DNA from 3 places in the Nonomuraea insulae genome. Region 2 is predicted to be linked to each of the others. Evidence: riboswitches for the same ligand, from Rfam matches in the RefSeq annotation. Region 2 holds a riboswitch; each other region holds the start of a gene.

Region 1 (6,956 bases), on a different contig from region 2:
GAGTGGAACACCTCGGGTGTGCCCGCGCACACGCTCTACTACAAGGACAACTACCCACGCCTGCAACGGGTGAAGGCCCGCTGGGACCCGCGCAACGTCTTCCGGCACGCCCTGGCCATCGAACCTCCCCAGCCTGGGTGACCTCCGCGCGGAAGCGACGGGATCTGAGTCGTCGCCGACTCAAGACGGCCACGCGCTCCCTCAGCACACTCGGCACTGTGCACAGGCCGGTGGTGCTGCTCAACGGGGCGGAGGGGTCATGGGATTCGGTACCTACGCGCGACTGCTCGCGGCGGGCACGATCGGCGCGGCGCTGCTCGCGGGCGCCGCGACGGCGGGGCCGCGGCTGGTCGCGGACGGAGCGGAACCGGTCGCCGCACAGGCGCGGCCAGTCGCACAACAGGCGTGGCCGGTCGCACAACAGGGGTGGGCAGCCGCACTACTGGGGCGGCCGGTCGCAGAACAGGGGCGGGCGGTCGCACTACAGGGGCGGGCGGCCAGCCCGCCGAGCATCTCGCCCACCTGGGGCCGTCCCGGCTCCTCGGTCGAGGTGCACCTGAGCGGCGTGCACTGCCCCACCGGCGATGCGGATGCCGAGACGCCGGCCACCGAGCCGGCCGAACCCGAAACGGAGGCGGATGGCCCCTTCGAGGTGTTGTGGGACGGCGAGGCCATCTTCGAGGGCATGACGGACAAGCCCGGCGGGCTGCACAAGACGATCACGGTGCCCGGCGCGGCGGCCGGTGAGCACACCCTCAACACCCGCTGCACGGTGTCCGGGACGACGTCGCGAGACGCGGTGTTCACCGTCGTGCCGCAGCTGAAGGCCGCCTTCCGCCCGTCCTCCGGGCGCGCGGGTGAGCAGGCGTCGCTCGCTGTGAACGGCCTGCACTGCGGCGGCGGTGAGCCGCCACCGCCCGGAGGGGCCTACACGGTGCGGTGGGGGCAGGGCGACGCCCCGCTGGGCTCGCCGGTCACCGCGGACTCCGCCGGCGCCGACTTCACCGACGCGGTGACCGTGCCCGAGGAGGCCGTGCCGGGGCCGGCGACGGTGACGGTGGCCTGCGCGAACGACAGCGGCACGCCGGCTGTCGCGAACTTCGACGTCCAGCGGGCCCGCGCCATCGACAACAGTCCGTCCAAGGAGCCGTCCAAGGAGCCGACCGAGGAGCCCACGGAGGAGCTCGCCGCCTTAACGCCAGGCCGCCGCCGCTGATCTGTGGCGAACGTCGCCTGTGCTCGGTTCGTCGGTTGCACCGCGCGGCGGCCGTACCGTGGAGAGGGTGAGCATCGTGCCTGCTGATCAGACGTCCGCCGCCCTGGCGCCGTTCGTGGTGACGCTGGGCGCCTACGATCTCGGGCCGGGCACGGTCGAAGTACATCGCGGGCTGCCCTCGTCCACGGTGTCGATCACGATCCCCGAGGCGGACTCGCTGGAGATCGCGTGGCACGGTCGGCCCGGCTCGGGCAGAAGGCTCCGGGCCGTGGTGGCCGGGCTCCACCTGGGCGCGGCCGAGCTGAGGCAGGAGGGCTGCACGCGCGGCGTGTGGCTGACGCTCAGCCCGCTCGGCGCCGGCGCGCTGCTGGGGCTGCCGGCGTCGGCGCTGGCCGGGCACGTCGCCGATCTCGCCGACGTGGCCCCGGCGATGGCGGACCTGCCGGAGCGCCTGGCGGCCTGCTCGTCCTGGCCGCAACGCCGGGCCCTGGTCGAACGGACCCTGCTCACCGGCCTGGCCCGATACGGGGAGAACACCGACCGTCATGGACTGCGGGCCACGCTCGCGGCGTTGTCCAGAACCACCCGGGTGCAGGAGGCGGCTCAGCTGCTCGGGTGCTCCCGACGCCACCTGAGCACGGCGGTCCGTACCGAGTTGGGGGTGACGCCGAAGGAGTACCAACGGCTCATCCGTTTCGAGGCCGCCCGGGGCGGGCTCGTGGCCGCGGCCCGCGCGGGGCAGGTCAGTGTGGCCGCGGTGGCCGCCGCATCGGGATTCGCCGACCAGGCGCACCTCACCCGGGAGTGGCGGGCCATGGCCGGGTGCACGCCCACCGAGTGGCTGCGTACGGAAGGCCCGGCCGCGCGGGATCGCGAACCCGCCTGACGAAGCCGAGGCCGGTTCCCAGAAGTTCAAGACCAGCCGCTGACCGGCCACCACGATGGTGTGCGTGCCGCCGAACACGGCCTCCACGTCGCCGAGCGGACCTCTGGCGGCGAACGCTTCGATCAGATAGGCAGCGTCTCGACCATGAAACTCTCTCCTCGTCTCATCGTGCCCGACCCGGATCGCGCGTCGGCGTTCTACCAGGACGCTCTCGGCGCCGAGCAGGTGTTCCGTGCTCCGCTGGGCGACGATGGCCGGCCCGCCGTCGTCGATCACCGCATCGGTGGTTCGTCCTTCACGGTCTCGCCGGCCGTCTCCTCGTGGGAGTGGCTCTCACCGAGTGATCTCGGTGGCTCCGCGGTCCTCCTCGAGATCGAGGTCGACGACCCGGACGCGGTCGGCGAACGCATGATCACCCATGGCGCCGAGGTGGTCGTGCCGATCGAGAACCGGGACTACGGCAAGCGCTCGGGCCGCATCCGTGACCCGTTCGGCCACCTGTGGATCATCACCGGCGAGCTTCGCTGAACCGGCCTCCGCCGCCGTCCAATGCGACGTGGCGGTTCTTCGCCTTCGGGGGGCAGGCGATCGGCGCCCTCCCCGGCGGTGCGGCAGGGGCCGCTCTCGGATTTCGGGCGACCCTGGTCGTGAGCTCCGGCCTGATGCTCGCCGGCACCGCCGTGGCCCTGGTCTCTCCGGTACGCGTGTTACGCGACCTGGCGGACGCCCAGCGGCGGATCTAGCCGGTCTTCTCCGCGGCGGCCTTGGCGGCGTCGGAGAGCAGGCGGGCGCGGTGCTCGGGTGAGATCCACCTTCGGTTGACCAGCAGGGCGTGGATCCGCGTGGTGTTGGTGACGTCCGTCATTCCGCCGTGCCGCTACCACCCAGGAAGCAGGGAACGCTCAAGCAGCGTGGCGGCCCAGGGCGCGCAGCTGCTCCGGGCTCAGCACGGAGACGTTCTGGTCGAGGGGGGCGTCGGTGTACTGGTGGATGGCCCAGGACTTCCAGTCCGCGGGCGGGGTCACCGTGCCCTTGCCCACGCCGTAGCGGGCGACCCACAGGGGGTATTCGGCCAGGCCCTTGCCGTAGGTGTTGGCGAAGTTCCAGCCGCTGTAGAACATCGGGACGATCCCGGTCTTGGCCTTCACGTGCGACAGCCACGCCTTGGCCCAGGCGTTGACCTCGTCGACGGACTGGCCGTCGGCCGTCTCCAGGTCCAGGACCAGCAGGTCGCCGGGCTTGGCGGGCTGCGCGTTCACCACGGAGAGGAAGTGGTCGGCCTCGGCGATGGGGTCGTTGCCGGGGCGGCCGTAGTGGTAGGCCCCGCGCACGATGCCCTTGTCGCCCAGCTCACGCCAGTGCCTGGCGAAGGAGGAGTCGCGGTAGTCGGTGCCCTCGGTGGCCTTGATGATGCCGAACTGGGCCGAGCTGGCGCTCCAGTCGTACAGCGGCTCGTAGTGGGAGATGTCCAGGCCGTACGTGAGCGCTCCGGCCTCCTGCCGGGTGCCGTGCGGCGCGCCGTGGTCGGTGGTCCAGGCGGACGCCGTGCCGGTGACCGCGGTGATTCCGGCCAGGAGAGCGCCGGCGACGGCCAGGCTCAAGCGCTTGGAGTTCTTGGTGTTGAGCATGAGGGTGTTGACTCCTTGCTTGGTCTGGATCACCCCAAGGGACGATTGGTGAAAGACGGCATCGACAATGGGTACGCCGCTACGGATAAAGGTACGTATTTCCCTAAAGAGCGGCAAAGGTGATGTAGGGGATAGAGGCTCACATAAGCCTGAAATGCCGACCAGACCGGGGATTCACCGCCGGGTAAATCTTCTTTGTCAGAAATGTACGGCGTCCCCGTTGAGGTAGCGCCCGGGCGACGTGCCGACGGTTCGCCGGAAGGCGGCCAGGAAAGCGCTCGGAGTCGCGTATCCCACGGCGTGCGCGGTTTCCGACACCGGGCGGCCCTCGGCGAGCAGCGGCAGGGCGGCGCGCAGCCGCGTGTGGGTGCGCCAGCGGTCGAAGCTCATGCCCGTGTCGCGGACGAACAGCCGGGTCAGCGTGCGCCGGCTCACCCCGATGGAGCGGGCGTGGGCGTCGAGACTCCGTGGGTCCGCGGGGTCGGCGAGCAGGGCGTCGGCCACGGCGCGCACGCGTTCGTCCACGGGTTCTGGAACGTCGATCGGCAGGGTGGGCAAGGGGTGCAGCAGGTCCAGCACCACCGCCTCGGCGCGCAGGCGCGCGTCATCGGCGAGGTCCTCGCGGGCGAGGTGGCCGATCAGATGGGCCAGCAGTCCGTCCACGCCGACCGCGGTGGGCTCCGCCCAGTTCAGGGCGCACCGCTCCGGATCGAGGTAGAGGCTGCACAACACCGCGTCGCGGGTCGCCCCGGTCTGGTGGACGACCCCCGCAGGCAACCACAGGGCCCTGCTGGGCGGCAGGATCCAGTACGAGTCGGCGACGGCGACGCCGAGCACGCCGCTGCGCGTCCACGCCAGTTGGTGATGGGTGTGGCTGTGCGGGGAGATCCACTGCCCTGATTCCAGCGGGAAGTGCCCGACGACGATCACCCCTGCGGAGGCCGGGGGCGCGGTGTCGACGGCCTCGATCATGGACTTCCGCATGCCGTTCAGGGTATGTCCTCAGCGCGACACACCCGTGTCGCATCGCGAATCATGGCCGGCGTGCTGCGAATCCCGCCCGGAGCAGGTAAAGAATTTTGCCGCGATCCCCTTTGGCGTGGGGGTTTCTGTTGCCCCTTCCAGGGGATGGCTTGCATCTTTCTATGCGCTTCGCTTACGTTCGAGGACTTGAGGCGTGCTTCATGACGCCTGCATATTGCCGAGACCCGCGTCTGTGAACGCGGCCGCCTAATTCGCGATCTCGCGGAGCCGGGGACCCACTTTTCTCCGGGGTGAATCGGTGCGCCTGGATCGGGCGCCCTGTAGAGCACTTCCACGCTCGAACCCGTCAGCTAACCCGGTAGGCGCATGGAAGCAAGGAGCAATTCCCGTAATGCCTAAGTACAGCTTCACCCATGCCCTGATGCCCGGAAAACTGGCCCGGTTCGCCGTCGGGATGAGCGTGGCGGCCGGTGCCGCTCTCGCCGCCACCCCGGCCTTCGCCGCCGATCACGACGTCCAGAAGCCGGCGCATCAGGTGAGCGCGCAGTCTGTGCTGAAGATCGCCGAGTCGCAGATCGGTGTGTCGGAGAACGCCGCCGGCGGCGGCACTCCGTTCCACAGCTGGTACATGTCCTCGCCCCGCGCGCAGGAGACCATCGCCCGCGACGGCGGCACCCTGCGGACCTACGCCAACGCCCCGTGGTGCGCCATGTTCGTCTCCTGGGTCGGCGAGAAGGCCGGCGCCCGTCCCACCGTCGGCTGGGACGCCTACACCGTTACCTACGCCAAGTGGTTCCAGGCCAACCATCGTTGGGGCACGCTCGCCAAGCCCGGCGCCGTGGTCTTCTACGACTGGAATGGCAAGAGCACCACGGGCATCGACCACGTGGGCCTGGTGAAGCAGGACAACGGCAACGGCACGATCACCACGATCGAGGGCAACACCGGAAACGGCAAGGTCGAGCAGCGGGTCCGGCCGAAGTCCCAGGTCGTGGGCTACGGATACCCCGACTACAGGGCTTGATCGCAGAAGAGCTCCTTGCCATGTGCGATGGTCAAGGGAGAACGGGTGGCGCAGGAGAGATTCCTGCGCCACCCGTTGCTTTGTGTCGGCATGACCTGCGACCAAGCTCGGCTGCGACCGCGGTCGCATGGCGGGCACGGGGTCAGGAGACGGGTTCGATCCATACGTTGCGGAAACGGGGGTTCTCGCCGGGATCGCCGTGGTCCTGGAGGCGGATCCCGCCCGACGCCGAGCTCTCCGGGATGTGGTCGCCGGTGCCGCCGTCGATGGCCACGTCGTCGTGTACCACCACGCCGTTCCAGACGACCGTCACCCGCGCGTCGTCGGTCTTGACGCCCGCGCTGGTGTAGCGGGCCGCGCGGAAGGTGATCTCGTAGGTCTGCCACGTCCCTGAGGCGGTGGCCATGTTGCGGTCGGGCGCGCGTTTGGAGTAGATCGAGCCCGCCTCGTTGGCGGCCGGCGTGGTGTCGCCGTACGACTCGAGGACCTGCACCTCGTAGCGTTCCTGGAGGAAGATGCCGCTGTTGCCGCGCTGCTGCCCGGTCACCTCCGGCGGGTAGTCCGGCTCGTACCACTCGGCGTGCAGCTTGAAGTCGCCGAACGTGCGCCGGGTGCGGATGTCGCCGCCGTAGGACTCCATGGAGCCGTTCGCGATCGGCCAGGTCGCCGCTCCGCCTGCCCGTCTCTCCCATGCCGCCAGGCCGGTCCCGTCGAAGAGCGTGATCCGCTCCGCCTTCGACACGGTGATGTGGTCGAGGCCGAGTTGTCCCGCGTCGCCGGAGTCGTACCTGTAGGCGATGGTGTTCGCGCCCCGCTTCAGGTCGAGGGCCTCGGTCTGGACGGCCCAGTCGCCGGAGGCGGCCAGCCGCACCTGCCTGACCTTGGTCCCGTTGACGTACACGCTCACCGACGTGCCGGTGTCGGCCGCGTAGCGGAGCCCGACGGTATGCCTGCCGGGCGAGTCCGCACGTACCGAGAACGAGGTGCTCGCGCCCGCGGTCGTGTAGCCGTCGACGAAGCCCGCGCCGGTGTGGCCCTGACGGCCGGTGCTCACCTTCGCGCCGCCGCGCAGCTGGGCGTTCTCCGCCTCAAGTACGGGTCGCGCGGCCACGGTGACGGAGTCCAGGTTGACGTTGCCCGTGTCGCCGCTGTCGTAGGAGTAGGCGATGGTGTTGGCGCCCGCCTTCAACGTGAGCGGTTCGACCCGGGTGGCCCACT
Region 2 (6,956 bases):
CTCCGGCACCGCCGGTTTCGTGGCCTTCTACGCCGCCGGCCCCACCATCGTCCTCACGGTCCTGGCCGGACCCGGCGCGAATGTCGGGCTGCTGCGACTGGAGGGCAGGAAGACGGCCGCCGGAGTGGCCGCCGTCGCAGCACGCAAACACTGAACCCCATCCCAGGCTGAAAGGGAGGAAGAACATGGCAGGAATGGACGTCTCTCTCAAGGAGATGATGGGCGTCGACGGCGCTATCGGAGCCGCGATCGTCGATCACGGCAGCGGCATGGCGCTGGGCACGCTCGGCGGCTCCAAGGACCTGGACCTGCAGGTCGCCGCGGCCGGCAACACGGAGGTCGTCAAGGCCAAGCTCCGCACGATGGACTCGCTGGGCCTCAAGGACAGCATCGAGGACATCCTGATCACGCTGGGCGGCCAGTACCACATCATCCGCCCGATCACGGGGCGCGGCGGCAAGGGGCTGTTCCTCTACCTCGCGCTCGACCGCGGGCGCGCCAACCTGGCACTGGCCCGTCACCAGCTCCGGGGCATCGAGGAGAAGCTGGAGGTCTGACGACGAGAAGCTGGAGGTCTGACGACCGCGGCCCGCGCCCACCGGCGCGGGCCACCGCCCGTCAGACGGAGGTCAGCTTGCTGATCTCGGCGACGAAGTCGGGCCACAGCGCCTGCGGCAGGTCGTGCCCCATCCCCGGGTACGTCACCAGCCGCGCTCCCGGGATGGCCGCCGCCGTCGCCCGGCCGCCCGCCAGCGGGACGAGCGGGTCCGCCTCGCCGTGCAGGACCAGCGTGGGCACCCGTACTGCGGCCAGCCGTTCCGTACGGTCCCCCGAGGCCGAGATGGCGGCCAGTTGCCGCGCCGTGCCAGCCGGGTCGAAGCAGCGGTCGTAGGCCAGCCCGGCCCTCTCGGCGATCTTCTCCCGGTCCAGCTCGTAACCGGGCGAGCCGATGGTCGACCAGGTGAGCACAGCCTGGGCCAGCACGGCCTCGCGGTCCGTGGCGGGCCGGCTCATCAGGACGGCGGAGGCGGCCTGCGTGGGCGGGGCGATGGCGGGGCCGGGCGTGGACATGATCGAGGTCAGGGTCAGCACCCGCTCGGGATGCCGGATGGCCAGCGTCTGGGCGATCATCCCGCCCATCGAGGCCCCCACGATGTGGGCGGCCGGCCAGCCGAGGGCGTCCATGAGGCCGGCGGTGTCGTCGGCCAGGTCGTCCAGGAGGTAGGGCGCGGGCGACCCCATCGCGGGGACACCGTGGTCGTGGAAGTGCGTGGACAGGCCCGCGTCGCGGTTGTCGAACCGTACGACGTGGTGTCCCTGCTCCGCCAGGAGCCGGCAGAACCCTTCGTCCCATTGGATGAGCTGGGCGCCGAGCCCCATGACGAGGAGCAGGGGTCGTCCTGTGGGTGAGCCGAAGCTCTCGTACGCGATGTCGATGCCGTTCGCGGCTGCGCGGATGGTCACGACGACCAGAATGACATTCTGGTCGCGGCTTCGTAAAGTCAGCGCTTGATCAGCGTGCGGATCCACGAACTGCCGAGCACCGCTCCGCCGCCCGCCACGACCAGGGCGCCGGCCGCCAGGGTGCCGCCCACGACGTTGGACGGCTCCTCGCCCCCGGGAGCGGGGACCGACTTGCCGCCCTGCGACTCGTCGCCGGCCGACGGCGGGGTGGCCGGGTTGCGGTCCCGCTCGGACCAGGCGCCGGTGGAGAAGGCGACCGGGTAGTTCTTCTTGCCCACGCCGTCGCCCCACTTGGTGATGACGTAGTCGAGGTCGATGTGGCCCTCGCCGCCGTTGCCGTCCACGCCCAGCGTGTCGGAGTTGAAGGTGCCGCCGGTCAGCGCGGCGAACGTCTTGGCGTCGAGGTCGAGCATCACACCGCGGCTGGACGGATCGCCGGGCCCACGGTCACCTACGAAGAAGGGCATCTTCTTGCCCTTGTAGAGCACGTAGCCCTCGGTCATGAGCGGCCAGCTCGGGCTGGCGGCCAGCCCCTTCTGCATGGGCTTGCCACTGGCGGGCAGGCCGGTGTCACCGGCGCGGCCGGAGGCGTCGTCCCAGAAGTACGAGGCCGTGGTGGAGCCCTTGAGCAGGATCTTCTCGTCCGTGCCGGTGGCGGCGTGAGCGGCCGGGCCGGCGATGGTCAGCGTGCCGATGGCGGTTGCGGTGAGGAGGGTGAGGGAACGCAGGCCAAAACGGGCAGACATGAAAAGGTAAACCCTTCGCGAGGGGACAGGGAGGTTGCGCTTCGCGGGGGCGAATGCGTAGCGGGGCTGAGACCTGACGTCGCTACGTGGAGCGCAAAATACGAGCCTTGGTGAAGGGGGCCGCTCAGGAGGCGGCGGCCGGCACGGCGCTGTCTGGGGGTACGACGCAGTGGTGCATGGGGTGAAACGTCCTCTCCATCACGCCTACCGGGTTAGCTGACGGGTTCGGGCGTGGAGACTGCCCTACCGGCACGCGGCCGGATTCACCCCAGAAAGTGGTTCCCCGGTTCCCGAGGGGGGTCGGGATTCGGCGCCAGCCGGTCGTCCATCTTGGGTAAGGACTGGGTCACCGGCTGGTAATGGCGATTACTGTACTACCGAATCGGACATACGCAAACGATTCGCCACGAATCGGGCGAAGATCTACCTACGACGGCAAAGAGAAAGGGGGCACGGCACGCCGTACCCCCTCGGAATTCCAGCCTTCAGCCGCCGCTCTTGCGCCTGAACGATCTTTTACTCGCGGCCGGACCGTGCGCCCCGTGGATCTTCGATGGGTCACCGCCCCTGCCACCCGCGCCCGAGTCGGCAGCCTGGTTGCGCTTGCGCTCCAGTGCCTCACGGAACTTGCGCTTCATCTCGTCCTCGGGAGTTTCGCTGACTTCCGGCTCCGGTGTTTCCGCCATGAGGACCTCCATGGTGTTGGGGACAATCACAGCTTCGCATGATGCCGCTTACGACGCGAAACCGGCCTCAATCTTGCTCTGAGAAACACGGGGTGTGTCCAGTCGCCTGTTGGGCATGGCAACCAGCGCGATCAGGGCGATCACCGCCCCCGCCACTCCCAGCGACGGGATGACCACGGCCGCGGCGGAGGCGTGCGCGGCGGGCGGTCCGCTCACGCCCGCCTCGGCGCCGTAGAGGGTGCCGCCGACGGCCAGCGCCACGGAGCCGCCGATCTGGCGGAAGAAGGTCAGGTTCGCCGAGGCCGTGCCGATGTACTGCGGCTCGACGGACTGCTGCGAGGCCACCGTCAGCCCGGACATCATCGGGCCCATCCCCAGCCCCAGCGGCACCATCCACAACACCAGCGTCAGCGTGCCGGTCTCGACCGTCAGGCCGAGGCACAGCAGCGCGCCCAGGATCAGCAGGAACGGGGCGGCGACCAGCCACGGCTTGTACATCTTGCTCCTGGACATCAGTGTGCCCATCAGCACGCTGCCCACCACCATGCCCAGCATCATCGGGTAGATCCTCAGCCCCGACTCGGTGGCGCTGACACCCAGCGCCTCCTGGAAGTAGCGCGGCAGGAAGACGACTCCGGCGTACATGCAGAACGCGGTGAAGAACGAGGTCACGTTCACGAGCGTGTACGTACGGTTGGCGAACAGCCCCATCGGCATGATCGGGTCGTCCGCCCGCCGCTCCACCACCACGAACACCGCCAGCAGCACCAGCGCGAGCAGGATCGGCCCGGCCACGGCGGCGTCGGTCCACGTGTGGCCGTCCAGGCCCTTCGACGTCAACCCCAGCAGCAACGTGCTGATGGCCACGGTGAACACCGCGATGCCCGCGTAGTCGGGCCGCCCGCCGCCCACTCCCGGTCGCCTCGGCAACCGCAGCACGACGATCGCGATCAGCCCGATGCCGAGCGGCACGTTCACGTAGAACGCCCAGCGCCAGCTCGCGTGGTCGGTGAACAACCCACCCAGGAACGGCCCCGCCAGGTACGTCAGCCCCATCACCCCGCCGATCGCCCCCTGCACCCGGGAGCCTCGCTCCCCCGGCGGGAACATCTCCATCACCAGCGCCAGTGACAGCGGCAGCAGCGCGCCCGCGCCCAGCCCCTGAAGGGCGCGGAAGGCGATGAGCTGCACCATGTCCTGCGCCACCCCGCACAACGCCGAGCCCGCCACGAACACGATCATCCCGGTGAGCAGCAACGGCTTCCTGCCGTGCTGGTCGGACAGCCTGCCGTAGAGCGGCACGGTCACCGTGGAGGTGAGCAGGTAGGCGGTCACCACCCAGGTGTAGAGCGCGCTGCCGCCCAGTTCGGCGGTGATGCGCGGCAGCGCCGTGCCCACGATCGTCTGGTCCAGCATCGCCAGGAACATCCCGCCGAGCGCGGCGAGCAGGACAAGCCCGTTGGGCTTTGCGTCATTTTTCACATGTGAAGATTGATATGTGAATTCTTACATGTCAAGTCTTCGATATGCTGGCGGACATGTCCCTACGGATCGCGCTGCTCGGGTTGCTGTCGGCCGTCGGCCCTGCGAGCGGCTATGACCTGGCCAAGAAGTTCGATCGTTCGCTCAACCACGTCTGGCAGGCCGGGCACACGCAGATCTACCCGGAGCTGGTGAAGATGGCCTCCGACGGGCTCGTGGAGGCCGAGGCGGAGGGCGCGAGAGGGCGCAAGCTCTACACGATCACGCCGGAGGGGAGGCGGGAGCTGCGCGAGTGGCTGGCCGAGCACGATCCGGCCATGACGATCCGCAGCGAGGGCGCGCTCCAGGCGTTCCTGCTGCCGCTGCTGAGCAGGGACCAGGCGATCAAGGTGGTCGAACGGATCAAGGCCGGTTACCAGGTGCGGCTGGCGAGGCTGGAGTGCAAGCCCGCCGAGGGAGAGTTCGGGGGGTACGCGCGCAGTTTGGGGCTCGCGCAGGCCCGCACCGGCATCCAGTGGGCTGATGAGACCCTGGCGGAGCTCAAGGCCCGCACCGACCTCTAAGCCGCGCTGAAGGCCGGCAGCCGGAAGACCGGGGCGCGTCGTAGCGGGCGGCTTCGAGGTCGTAGTCGAGCACCGTTCCAAGGGTAAAGGGGTCCAATTCGGTTCCTGGTGTTGCGTTGGACCGAGCCGGGAAATGGGTTCGGCGATGAGACTTCTCGGTCGTGACGTGGCGATGGATCTGGGGGCGGCGAGCACGCGCATCTATGTCAGGCGCAAGGGCATCGTGCTCGACGAACCCTCCGCCGTGATGTGCGACGCCCGGACAGGCAAGGTCATCGGGTACGGCGCGGAGGCCGCCGCGCTGGGACCCGGCGGCCACACGTGCTGGCCGGTGAGCGGCGGGCTGCCGGCCGACATCGAGCTGGCCCGGCGCATGATCCGGCACTTCCTGCGCAAGGTGCACTGGCATCCGTACGCCCGGCCGCGCCTGGTCCTCGCGCTGCCCGGCGACTCCACCCCGATCGACCGGGCGGCCCTGTTCGACGTGGCGTACGAGGCCGACGCCAGAACCGTGCGGCTGGTCCCGCACGCGCTGGCCGTCGCGCTCGGAGCCGGGCTGGAGCTCACCGACCGCACCGGGCACATGGTGATCGACATCGGCCGCGACTCCGCCAGGATCGCCGTGCTCTCCGGGGAGTCCGTGGTGGCGGAGGGCTCCGTGCCGTGCGGCGGGCGGGCCGTGAACCGGGCCATCGCCCGCTACGTCGAACGCGAGCACGGCCTGCTGCTCGACGAACCCGAGGCCGAATCGGCCAAGCGCCGCGCGGGCGGCGGGGACGAGGAGATCGTGGTGCGGGCCCGCGATCCGGAGACCGGGCGCGAGCGTGAGCTGACGCTGCCCGTAGGGCGGATCTTCGAGGCCACCAGCGCGCCGGTCGAGTCGATCGTGCGGGCGGCGGAGGAGACCGTCGAGCGCTGCTCCGCCGAACTGGCCGCCGACCTCGGCGCACGCGGCGCGGTGCTGGTCGGCGGCGGGGCGCTGCTGCGGGGGCTCCGGCGGCGGCTGCGTGAGGCACTGTGCATGCCGATACACAGGGCGGAGCGGCCACTGGAGGCGGTGGCGCTCGGGCTGGGGCGGTGCGTGGACGACCTGGGGCTGATCGCACGGCTCCGGGGCGGCCGTACATGACGGACGACCCGTCCGGGATCACGCGACTTCGAGGCGGCCGTTCATGACGGGCCTCACGCGGCACCTTGGCGGCCGTACATGACGGATGACCTGTTTCACGCGGGGGTCTCGCTCGCGGACAAGGCCATCAGGACCGTCGCCGTGTACCTGACCGTCGCGGCGCTGTTGCGGATCGCCGGCAAGCGGGGCATCGCCCAGCTCAACAACTTCGACTTCGTGGTCATGCTGCTGATGAGCAACGTCGTGCAGAACGCGATCATCGGCCCGGACAACTCGCTGGCCGGCGGCCTGGCCGGGCTGGTGATCCTCATGGTGGTCAACTCGGCGGTGGTGCGGCTCGCGGCGGCGGTGCCGCTGATCGGCAGGCTCGTCGAGGGCTCCCCCGTCGTGCTCGCCCGCGACGGCCACTACCTGCCCGCGGCGCTGCGGCGACTGGGGGTGCGGCAGGCCGATCTGGACGTGTCGATCCAGCTCAGAGGCGGCACGACCGTGGCCGACACCAGCTTCGTACGCCTGGAGCCGGGCGGCGCCATGCTCGTCCGGCTGCGGCCGGAGGAGGAGAACGCCGAACGCGCCGACATCGATGACCTGCATGCCCGGCTCGACCGTATCGAGGGCAAGCTCGACGCGCTGGCCACCAAAGGAGGCAGTCCATGACCGTACGCGGCATCGACCACGTCGGGGTGACCGTCCCCGATCTCGACGCGGCGACGGAGTTCTTCGCCGCCGCGTTCGGGGCCGAGGTGCTCTACGACACGCTCCCCCGCGAGCAGGGGCCCAAGGGCGGATGGGCGACCGAGCGGCGGCTCGGGGTGCCCCAGGGGACGACCGAGATCGCGGTGCGCATGTTGCGGCTGCCGAACGGGCCCGGGATCGAGCTGTTCGA
Region 3 (6,956 bases), on a different contig from region 2:
GCGCGCTCGCCCACGACGCCTCGTGGCCGTGGGTGAGCATCACCACCCGCCGCGCGCCCGCCCGCCGCAGGCGCGGGGCGAGCAGGCCGAGCGGCGCCGCCGCGCCGAACACGACGGTGTGAGCGCCGTGCTCGGCCACCAGCCCGGCCGCCGTCCGCGCGACGGCTGGAGTGGGCAGCATGAGCCGCGTCGGATGCCGCACGATCCGGTACGGCTGCCGCCGGTCGAACTCCGCGCTGCCCGGCCAGGCGGGGGCGTACACCACCACGCCCGGCGTGCGCAGCGCGAGCCCGTGCACGAACGACTGGATGCCGCCCGGCCTGGGTGGGAAGTCGTTCGTGACGAACAGCACCTTGATCACGGCTCGGGGATGCCGTTCAGCTTGGCCCATGAGCGGGCCATGGCGATGCGCTCAGGGCTGGAAGGATGGGAGGCATAGAGCACATATTCCACCGCATCCGGCGACAAGTCGGAAATATTGGTTACGGCGAGCCGTTTCTGCATCGCGATGAACGTGCCCGGGTCCTTCGTGAGGTCGAGCGCGTGCACGTCGGCCCTGGCCTCGATGTGCCGGCTGATCAGGTTCTGGGCGGGGCCGATGATCAGTGAGCCGACGGTCATCAGGCCCATGATCGCGCCGACCGCCCGCGGATCGGTGATCGAGGTGACGCCCACGCGCCGTCGTAGCGGGTCGAACACGAGGAACAGCAGGATCGCGCCCAGCCCGGCGGCCAGGCCGCCGACGAGCGTGCCGTACAGGACGTCGTCATGCTTGGCGTGGCCCAGCTCATGCGCCACGACCAGCTCGACCTCCCGCGGCGGGGCCCGGAGCAGTGTGTCGTAGACGACGATGCGGCGGGTGGCGCCGAAGCCGGACACATACGCGTTGAGCGCCGTCGTCCGCCGTGAGGCGTCGGCCACCAGCACGTCCTCGACCGGCACCCCGTCGCGCTCGGCCATCTCCAGCAGGTTCGCGCGCAGCGAGCCCCGCGGCATCGAGGTGAAGTCGTTGAACATCGGCTCGAAGACCACGGGATACACGAACGAGGCCACGATCGTCAGCGCGAACGCGCCCAGCGAGGCGGGGATCCACCAGCGCCTGACCTTGCGGGCCAGCGCCACGAGGGCCAGCAGCATCACGCAGAGCAGGAACGCCTCCACGCCCAGGTTCTTCAGCCGGTCCCCCGCCCAGCCGGCCCAGTCCTGGGTGGACAGGCCGTAGTCCCGCATGATCGTCTCGAACCAGACACCCAGAGGCCACCTGACCAGCTCGACGATCGCGGTGATCACCACGACGCCGAGGATCACCCGCAGCCACCGCGGGCCCCTGAGCACCCCCAGCACCTTGGCCCCGAACGGGGTGGCGACCAGGAGCCCGGCGAAGATGATCGTGAGCGCCAGCGAGAGGTAGCTCGGCAGGCTCGTGGCCACGTCGAACGCCTCCGCCCTGGCGATCTGCGTGGCGCTGAAGTCGCGGGCCGGATCCGGCGGGCCGCCCGTCAGCACGTCCCACGGGGTGCTGAAGACGGCCACGGCCAGGATGGCCAGGCCGAGCAGCACCAGCGCGACGGCGGCCTGCCGTCTCGGCCCGCTTCTCCCCACGGGCGCCTCCCCATCGGGCTCCGTCGCACCCCGGCCGGACCGCGCCGCGGTGGCCGTTCCGCCCTCTTGAGGGTCGTCCGCGTCCAGTTGTTCGCTCATCCGCCTCCCCTTCACACGAGCTGATCCCGTACGCACTTCACACGAGCCGATCCCGTACGTACGCGCGCCACCTTTCCGTCAGCGTGGCGACGGAGAGTCCCAGGGAGGCGAGTGCCTTTTCGACGCCGGCCACCTGGGCTTCACGGTAGAGCCTCACCAGGGTCCCCTCACCGAACCGGTCAGCGAGGAAACGACACGCGAGCCACGCCTCCTGGTACGCACGCGCCAGCCGGCCCGGGTCCCGCCCGTCCGCCACGAAAGCCTCAGGGCCGGGCAAAGCGCTGGGCAAGCGTCCGGCCTGTATCTCGGCGGCGAGTTCGGCGGCGGCGCTCGCCAGGGGCAGCCCTGCGTCCCGGTAGCCGACATAGTCGGCGAATCCCTCGTAGAGCCAGACGGGGAGGTGGTCGGTACCGGCCGCGACATGGGTGAGCTCGTGGGTGAGGACGACGTCCTTCCCCGTGGAGGTGAGGGTGGCGAACGTCTCGGGCACGACGATCACGCGCCCGCCGTCGGCCAGCGCCGCCAGACCGTCGAGCCGGTCCGCGCGGGCCAGCCGGGCGGCCTCGCCTGCCGACTCCGGTACGACGATCAGGGCTCGTACGGGCCTGCCCAGCACCTGCGAGACGCGCAGCCCGGCCCTGTCGGCCCTGTCGGCCAGTTCGCCGAGTGAGCCCGCGCCGTGGCCCACGACGACGGAGCGCCGGCCGTGAGAGACGATCGTGGGGCCTCCTGGCCACAGGCCACGCAACTCCGGGGGGAGGGCGGGGATGCCGGGGGCGCTGGCGGGGGCGAAGGCGAGGAGCAGCAGGGCGGTCACCGCCGCGCGTCGGCTCACCTGCTCGGACACGCTGCCTGATGGTAGTCGGCCAATCCCGTGCCCGACATGCGCCAGCCTGCGCCCCACGGGCGAAACCTGCGCCCGACCTGCGCAAGTCTGTACCTGACGGGCGAAGCCCGCGCCCCACGGGCGAAATCTGCGCCCCACGGGCGAAATCTGCGCCCCACGGGCGAAGCCCGCGCCCCACGGGCGAAATCTGCGCCCGACCTGCGCAAGTCTGTACCTGACGGGCGAAGCCCGCGCCCCACGGGCGAAATCTGCGCCCCACGGGCGAAGCCTGCGCCCCACGGGCGAAATCTGCGCCTCACGGGCGGAGCCTGCGCCTCACATGCGAAAGCCCCGTCCGAACTCAGGAAAGTCTCCAGAGAATCCGGACGGGGCTTGTTCACATGCCGGGACGGACCGCGCCGACGAACGACGACCTGCGCCATCCGCCCAGCTTGTCTATGCGCACCCGTTCGCCTGTCCGCGGCGAATGGATCATCTTGCCCTTGCCGACGTACATGCCCACGTGGCCCAACCCGCTGAAGAACATCAGGTCACCTGGCTTCAGTTTGCGCCAGGAGATCTTGTGCCTGATACGGGCGAACTGGCTGCTCGCCACGCGCGGGAGTTTCACCCCGGCCCTCTTCCAGGCGAACTGGACGAGTCCGGAGCAGTCAAACGAACCAGGTCCTGTGCCCCCGTATCGATACGGGTCACCGATCTGATCCTTGGCCACGGCGACGGCCGTGCGGGCCTTCGATTTCTGCCGAGCGGCTTTGGCGGCCTTTCTCTGGGCCGTCGTGACCGACTTCGCCGAGGTCAGGGCGGTGGTAGCCGCCTTCACCGTCGTCGTGCCGGCCGATGCGCTCGTCGTCGCCGCTTGAGCCGTGGGGGCATGGAGGACGAGACCTCCGGCCGTCACGGTCATCGTGAGTGCAACGCCACTCAGGGCAAGGCGGGACAGGCGGGGGTTCTGCAGGGAGTTAGACAGGATTTCTCCTTGTGTCTTCCACGAACGCCTACCGGGTTAGCTGACGGATTCGGGCCTGGAAGTCGCCCTACGGCGCGATTGGCGCGCCGATTCACCCCTGATCCCTGGGGAAACATGGGATCGCTGGGTCCCCGGCTCCGTGCCTCCTGGCTGCACGGATTCGGCAGGTCGCAAGCCCCGATTTGTCTGCGATATGGGGATATCGGGAGCGACCGGCGGATATTTATCTGTCTCGCATCGGGAGGGACCGATGCCGGTTCGCAGCGACATGGCTTGTTCACCGCGACGACGCCAGAAGCTACGCCGAACGGTCAAGGATCGGCAAAGGGTGAACCCGGTTGTAAAGATCAGATAGTGGTGTCGGTCAAATGCCGAACCCCTGCTGGAGCACCAGGTTCCGTTATTGAAATGTGACCCTGCTCACACTTGGACACAGCGGCTGTTGTCAGGTCCCAATCATCACTCGCGCCCCAAACGTCACATCTGAAACGCGACCACCCGCGCCGGGGAGCGCTCTCGCGATCACATCGCGATGGCCTACGAGGTGACGTAGTAGTCACGAAGATGGTCGATTCCGGAGCTTCACGGAAGGGCTTTGACCTGCGCAAAAGCGCTTACACCCGACCAACCGGCATGACCGAAACCTTTGGTGACAAACAACACAGCCGTCCGGCAGCCGAAATCCCCGCCGGCAGAGACCGAAACGGCGGGCATGGCGGCGAACGCTTGAACCACGGAAGTCGGGCAACTCGGGCTCGCGTAACGGCGGCTCGCCACTGAATGGTCAGAGGGCGTTTCCTGGAGGGCCATCAGGCGGAGTGCGGCGGGTGGTTGGCCGTGGCAGCGCGTAAAGGATGGGGCTAAGACGTTTCCTGGAGGGCCGTCAGCGGAGTGCGGCGGGTGGCCGACCAGTCACGGCGTAAAGGATGGCGCCAAACGCGGGTCAGGGCGTTTCCTGGAGGGCCGTCAGGCGAAGTGCGGCGGGTTACCGGCCATGGCAGCGCGTAAAGGTGCGCGGGTCAGTCCTGGACGGCGGTCAGCCGGAGCGGTCGGTGGACAGGCCACCCACCGCAGTCGAACTAAGGGAGAAAAGTCACGGACGGATCGCGCCGACGAGACCGCCCCCGTAGGCGGACAGTTTTACGACCTTGACGACGTCGCCGGTCTGCGGCGCATGGACGATATTCCCATTGCCCGCATAAATGCTGACGTGTCCGAGCCCATTACTGAAAATCAGGTCCCCGGGCTGCAGGGCGTCCATGCTCACCTTGCGGCTGGCCCCCCAGGCCCACTGCGACCACGTCGTACGCGGCAGCGAGACCCCAGCCGCCGCCCAGGCCGCCTGCGTCAGCCCCGAGCAGTCGAAGCCGCCAGGACCCGTCCCGCCGAATATGTACGGCTTGCCCACCTGCGCGTAGGCGAACCGCAGCACCGCGGCCGCGTTCCCCGAGGCCGCGCCGGTGTATTTGAGGCCCACGCTGTTCGGGTTGCCGGCGTTGTAGGCCCCGAGCTTCTTCAGCAGTTTCTTCTGCTGCTCGACCAGCTTGAGGATGTCGGAGCGCTCCTTCTGGACGGAGTCCCGCTCCTTGTCGGCGCCCCGCAGGGCGTCCTGCGCCTTGTCGCGGTCGGCCTTCAGCCCCCGGTTCGCCTGGTTGAAGGCCGCCAGCTTCCGGGCCCGCTCCTGCTGCACCTGGCCGGCCACCGCCAGCCCCGTCAGCATGCCCTGGGGGTTCTGCGAGCCGAGGATGCCGGGCCAGGAGGTCACGTCCTCGCCGAGCTTGTAGCTGTCGACGGCCATGCCGATCACCTGAGCGCGCAGGTCCTCAACGGTCGCCAGCTTGCGCTTGTAGCTGTCGTTCAGCGTGGTGTAGGTGGACTTGGCCTTCTTGTAGCGCTCTGTCGCCGTGTTGTACCGGTCGACGACCTTGTCGGCCTTGTCGTTGAGCTTGTCGAGCTTGGCCTTGGCTTGGCCGAGAGTGGGTTTGGGATCGGCGACCGCCGCTCCCATCGGGATCAGCACCAGCCCGAACATGAGACCCGTGGCCACCGGCACCCGGCCAAACCTCACTGTATCGCCTCCATGGGATTACATCTGGGGCGAAATAGTACAGAAGTGGCGGGTGGGCCATGACCCAAACGCGGCAATTCGTAACCTACGCGCGACCCAACCGGCGCAGCAGCAAAGCCGACGGAACGGGTCTGGCTCCCATGCGCCTGACCGACTCGGCGACCTCGCGGTCCGACGACACCACGGCGATGGCCCGGCCGGGTGGCTCAGCGCGTACGAGCTGGCGGATGAGGTCGTCGGCGATCTCCCCCGGCGCGCTGAACAACACCCGCACCCCGCGCGGCGCCACCACCTGCACGGGGGCGTTGAGCTCGGCGCCGTCGAACACCACGGTCACCTCGACCCTGGTCTGCGCCACGAGCCCGCCGAGCCCGGTCATGAGACGCGTGCGCTGGTCGGCGAGCGTGTGGGTGCCGTAGCCGGTCTTGGTGACGTTGTAGCCGTCGATGATCAGGTGCACCTGGGGCAGCGCCAGGAGCTGGTCGAGCAGTTGCGGGTCGTCGTCGGCCAGGGCCCGCGCGGGCACCCCGCGCACTCCGGGTCGCTCGCCGGTGACCGCCGCGACCGAGTCGGCGGGTCGGCTGATCGTGGTGGGCAGGGCCAGCTCGCGGCGCAGCCCGGCCGAGGCGTCCTGCAGCGCGTCGAGCAGCACCCGGACGCGGGCGTCCTCGATGCTCCTGCCCTCGCGGGCGGCCCGGCGCGAGGCTTCGAGCTGTTTCTCCACGTCGGCCAGCCGCTCGCGCAGCCGCCGCAGCTCGGACTCGCCGGCGCTGCCCGCGACCGTGGCGGCCGTCCTGGCCTCCTCGGCGACGTGCTCCATCTCCTCGGAGCGCCGCGCCGCGGCCTTGGCCCGCTCACGGGCGTCGTGCAGCTTGCGGCGCAGGTCGGAGTTCTCCGCGCGGGCCGACTTGATCTGCTCGCGCAGCCGGTCGGCCTCCTCCTTGGCGGAGCTCTTCTGCGCGGCGAGTTGCTCGCGCAGCCGGGTCACCACCTCTTCGCGCTCGGTGCCCTCGGCCGCCACCGCCGCCTGCTCCAGGTCGGTGCGGGCGGTCTCGATCATCTCCGCCCAGCCCGGGGGCCTGGTGAGGTATGCCGCCGCGGCCACCAGCACGGGGTCGGCCGCCGGGGGCACGTTGCCCTCCGCCAGCGCCGTGACCAGCTCCGGCCAGCCGGCCGCCACGGACTCGGCGACCAGTTCGCGGAACTTCTTGTCGTTCTCGAGCTGCGCCGCTATGGGGGCACTGCCGAGTTTGGCCCGTTTACGGGGGTCGAACTTGGCGATGCCGCGCAGGGGCGGCGGTATGGAGACAGCGGGCATCGTTCCGAGGACCTGAGAGGCCAGATCGACCACGTTGAGCCGCACCTGCTCGGGA

Evidence for each region. Region 2 has a riboswitch for cyclic di-AMP ahead of ACFPZ3_RS10985 (hypothetical protein). Riboswitches for the same ligand answer to the same signal wherever they lie in the genome.
Region 1: it holds a riboswitch for cyclic di-AMP, as region 2 does, so the genes downstream of both, ACFPZ3_RS24990 (CHAP domain-containing protein) here and ACFPZ3_RS10985 (hypothetical protein) in region 2, are expected to answer to the same signal.
Region 3: it holds a riboswitch for cyclic di-AMP, as region 2 does, so the genes downstream of both, ACFPZ3_RS52275 (C40 family peptidase) here and ACFPZ3_RS10985 (hypothetical protein) in region 2, are expected to answer to the same signal.

Annotation. Positions count from the first base shown of each region.
Region 1 covers NZ_JBHSPA010000027.1:587,977-594,932, forward strand. Annotated here, with positions in the region: gene ACFPZ3_RS24955 (FAD-binding protein) at 1-141, shown strand, start outside; gene ACFPZ3_RS24960 (hypothetical protein) at 260-1,216, shown strand; gene ACFPZ3_RS24965 (helix-turn-helix domain-containing protein) at 1,284-2,102, shown strand; gene ACFPZ3_RS24970 (VOC family protein) at 2,247-2,630, shown strand; gene ACFPZ3_RS24975 (hypothetical protein) at 2,842-2,967, opposite strand; gene ACFPZ3_RS24980 (glycoside hydrolase family 25 protein) at 3,005-3,763, opposite strand; gene ACFPZ3_RS24985 (AraC family transcriptional regulator) at 3,929-4,714, opposite strand; cyclic di-AMP (ydaO/yuaA leader) riboswitch at 4,948-5,094, shown strand; gene ACFPZ3_RS24990 (CHAP domain-containing protein) at 5,106-5,738, shown strand; gene ACFPZ3_RS24995 (3-keto-alpha-glucoside-1,2-lyase-like domain-containing protein) at 5,881-6,956, opposite strand, start outside.
Region 2 covers NZ_JBHSPA010000014.1:136,611-143,566, forward strand. Annotated here, with positions in the region: gene ACFPZ3_RS10970 (roadblock/LC7 domain-containing protein) at 1-154, shown strand, start outside; gene ACFPZ3_RS10975 (hypothetical protein) at 186-557, shown strand; gene ACFPZ3_RS10980 (alpha/beta fold hydrolase) at 619-1,464, opposite strand; gene ACFPZ3_RS10985 (hypothetical protein) at 1,503-2,210, opposite strand; cyclic di-AMP (ydaO/yuaA leader) riboswitch at 2,397-2,533, opposite strand; gene ACFPZ3_RS10990 (DUF5302 domain-containing protein) at 2,696-2,896, opposite strand; gene ACFPZ3_RS10995 (MDR family MFS transporter) at 2,945-4,378, opposite strand; gene ACFPZ3_RS11000 (PadR family transcriptional regulator) at 4,435-4,941, shown strand; gene ACFPZ3_RS11005 (rod shape-determining protein) at 5,087-6,070, shown strand; gene ACFPZ3_RS11010 (DUF421 domain-containing protein) at 6,149-6,727, shown strand; gene ACFPZ3_RS11015 (VOC family protein) at 6,724-6,956, shown strand, end outside.
Region 3 covers NZ_JBHSPA010000080.1:35,072-42,027, forward strand. Annotated here, with positions in the region: gene ACFPZ3_RS52260 (glycosyltransferase family 4 protein) at 1-361, opposite strand, end outside; gene ACFPZ3_RS52265 (M48 family metallopeptidase) at 358-1,701, opposite strand; gene ACFPZ3_RS52270 (gluzincin family metallopeptidase) at 1,739-2,548, opposite strand; gene ACFPZ3_RS52275 (C40 family peptidase) at 2,925-3,452, opposite strand; cyclic di-AMP (ydaO/yuaA leader) riboswitch at 3,526-3,691, opposite strand; gene ACFPZ3_RS52280 (C40 family peptidase) at 4,609-5,583, opposite strand; gene ACFPZ3_RS52285 (NYN domain-containing protein) at 5,669-6,956, opposite strand, start outside.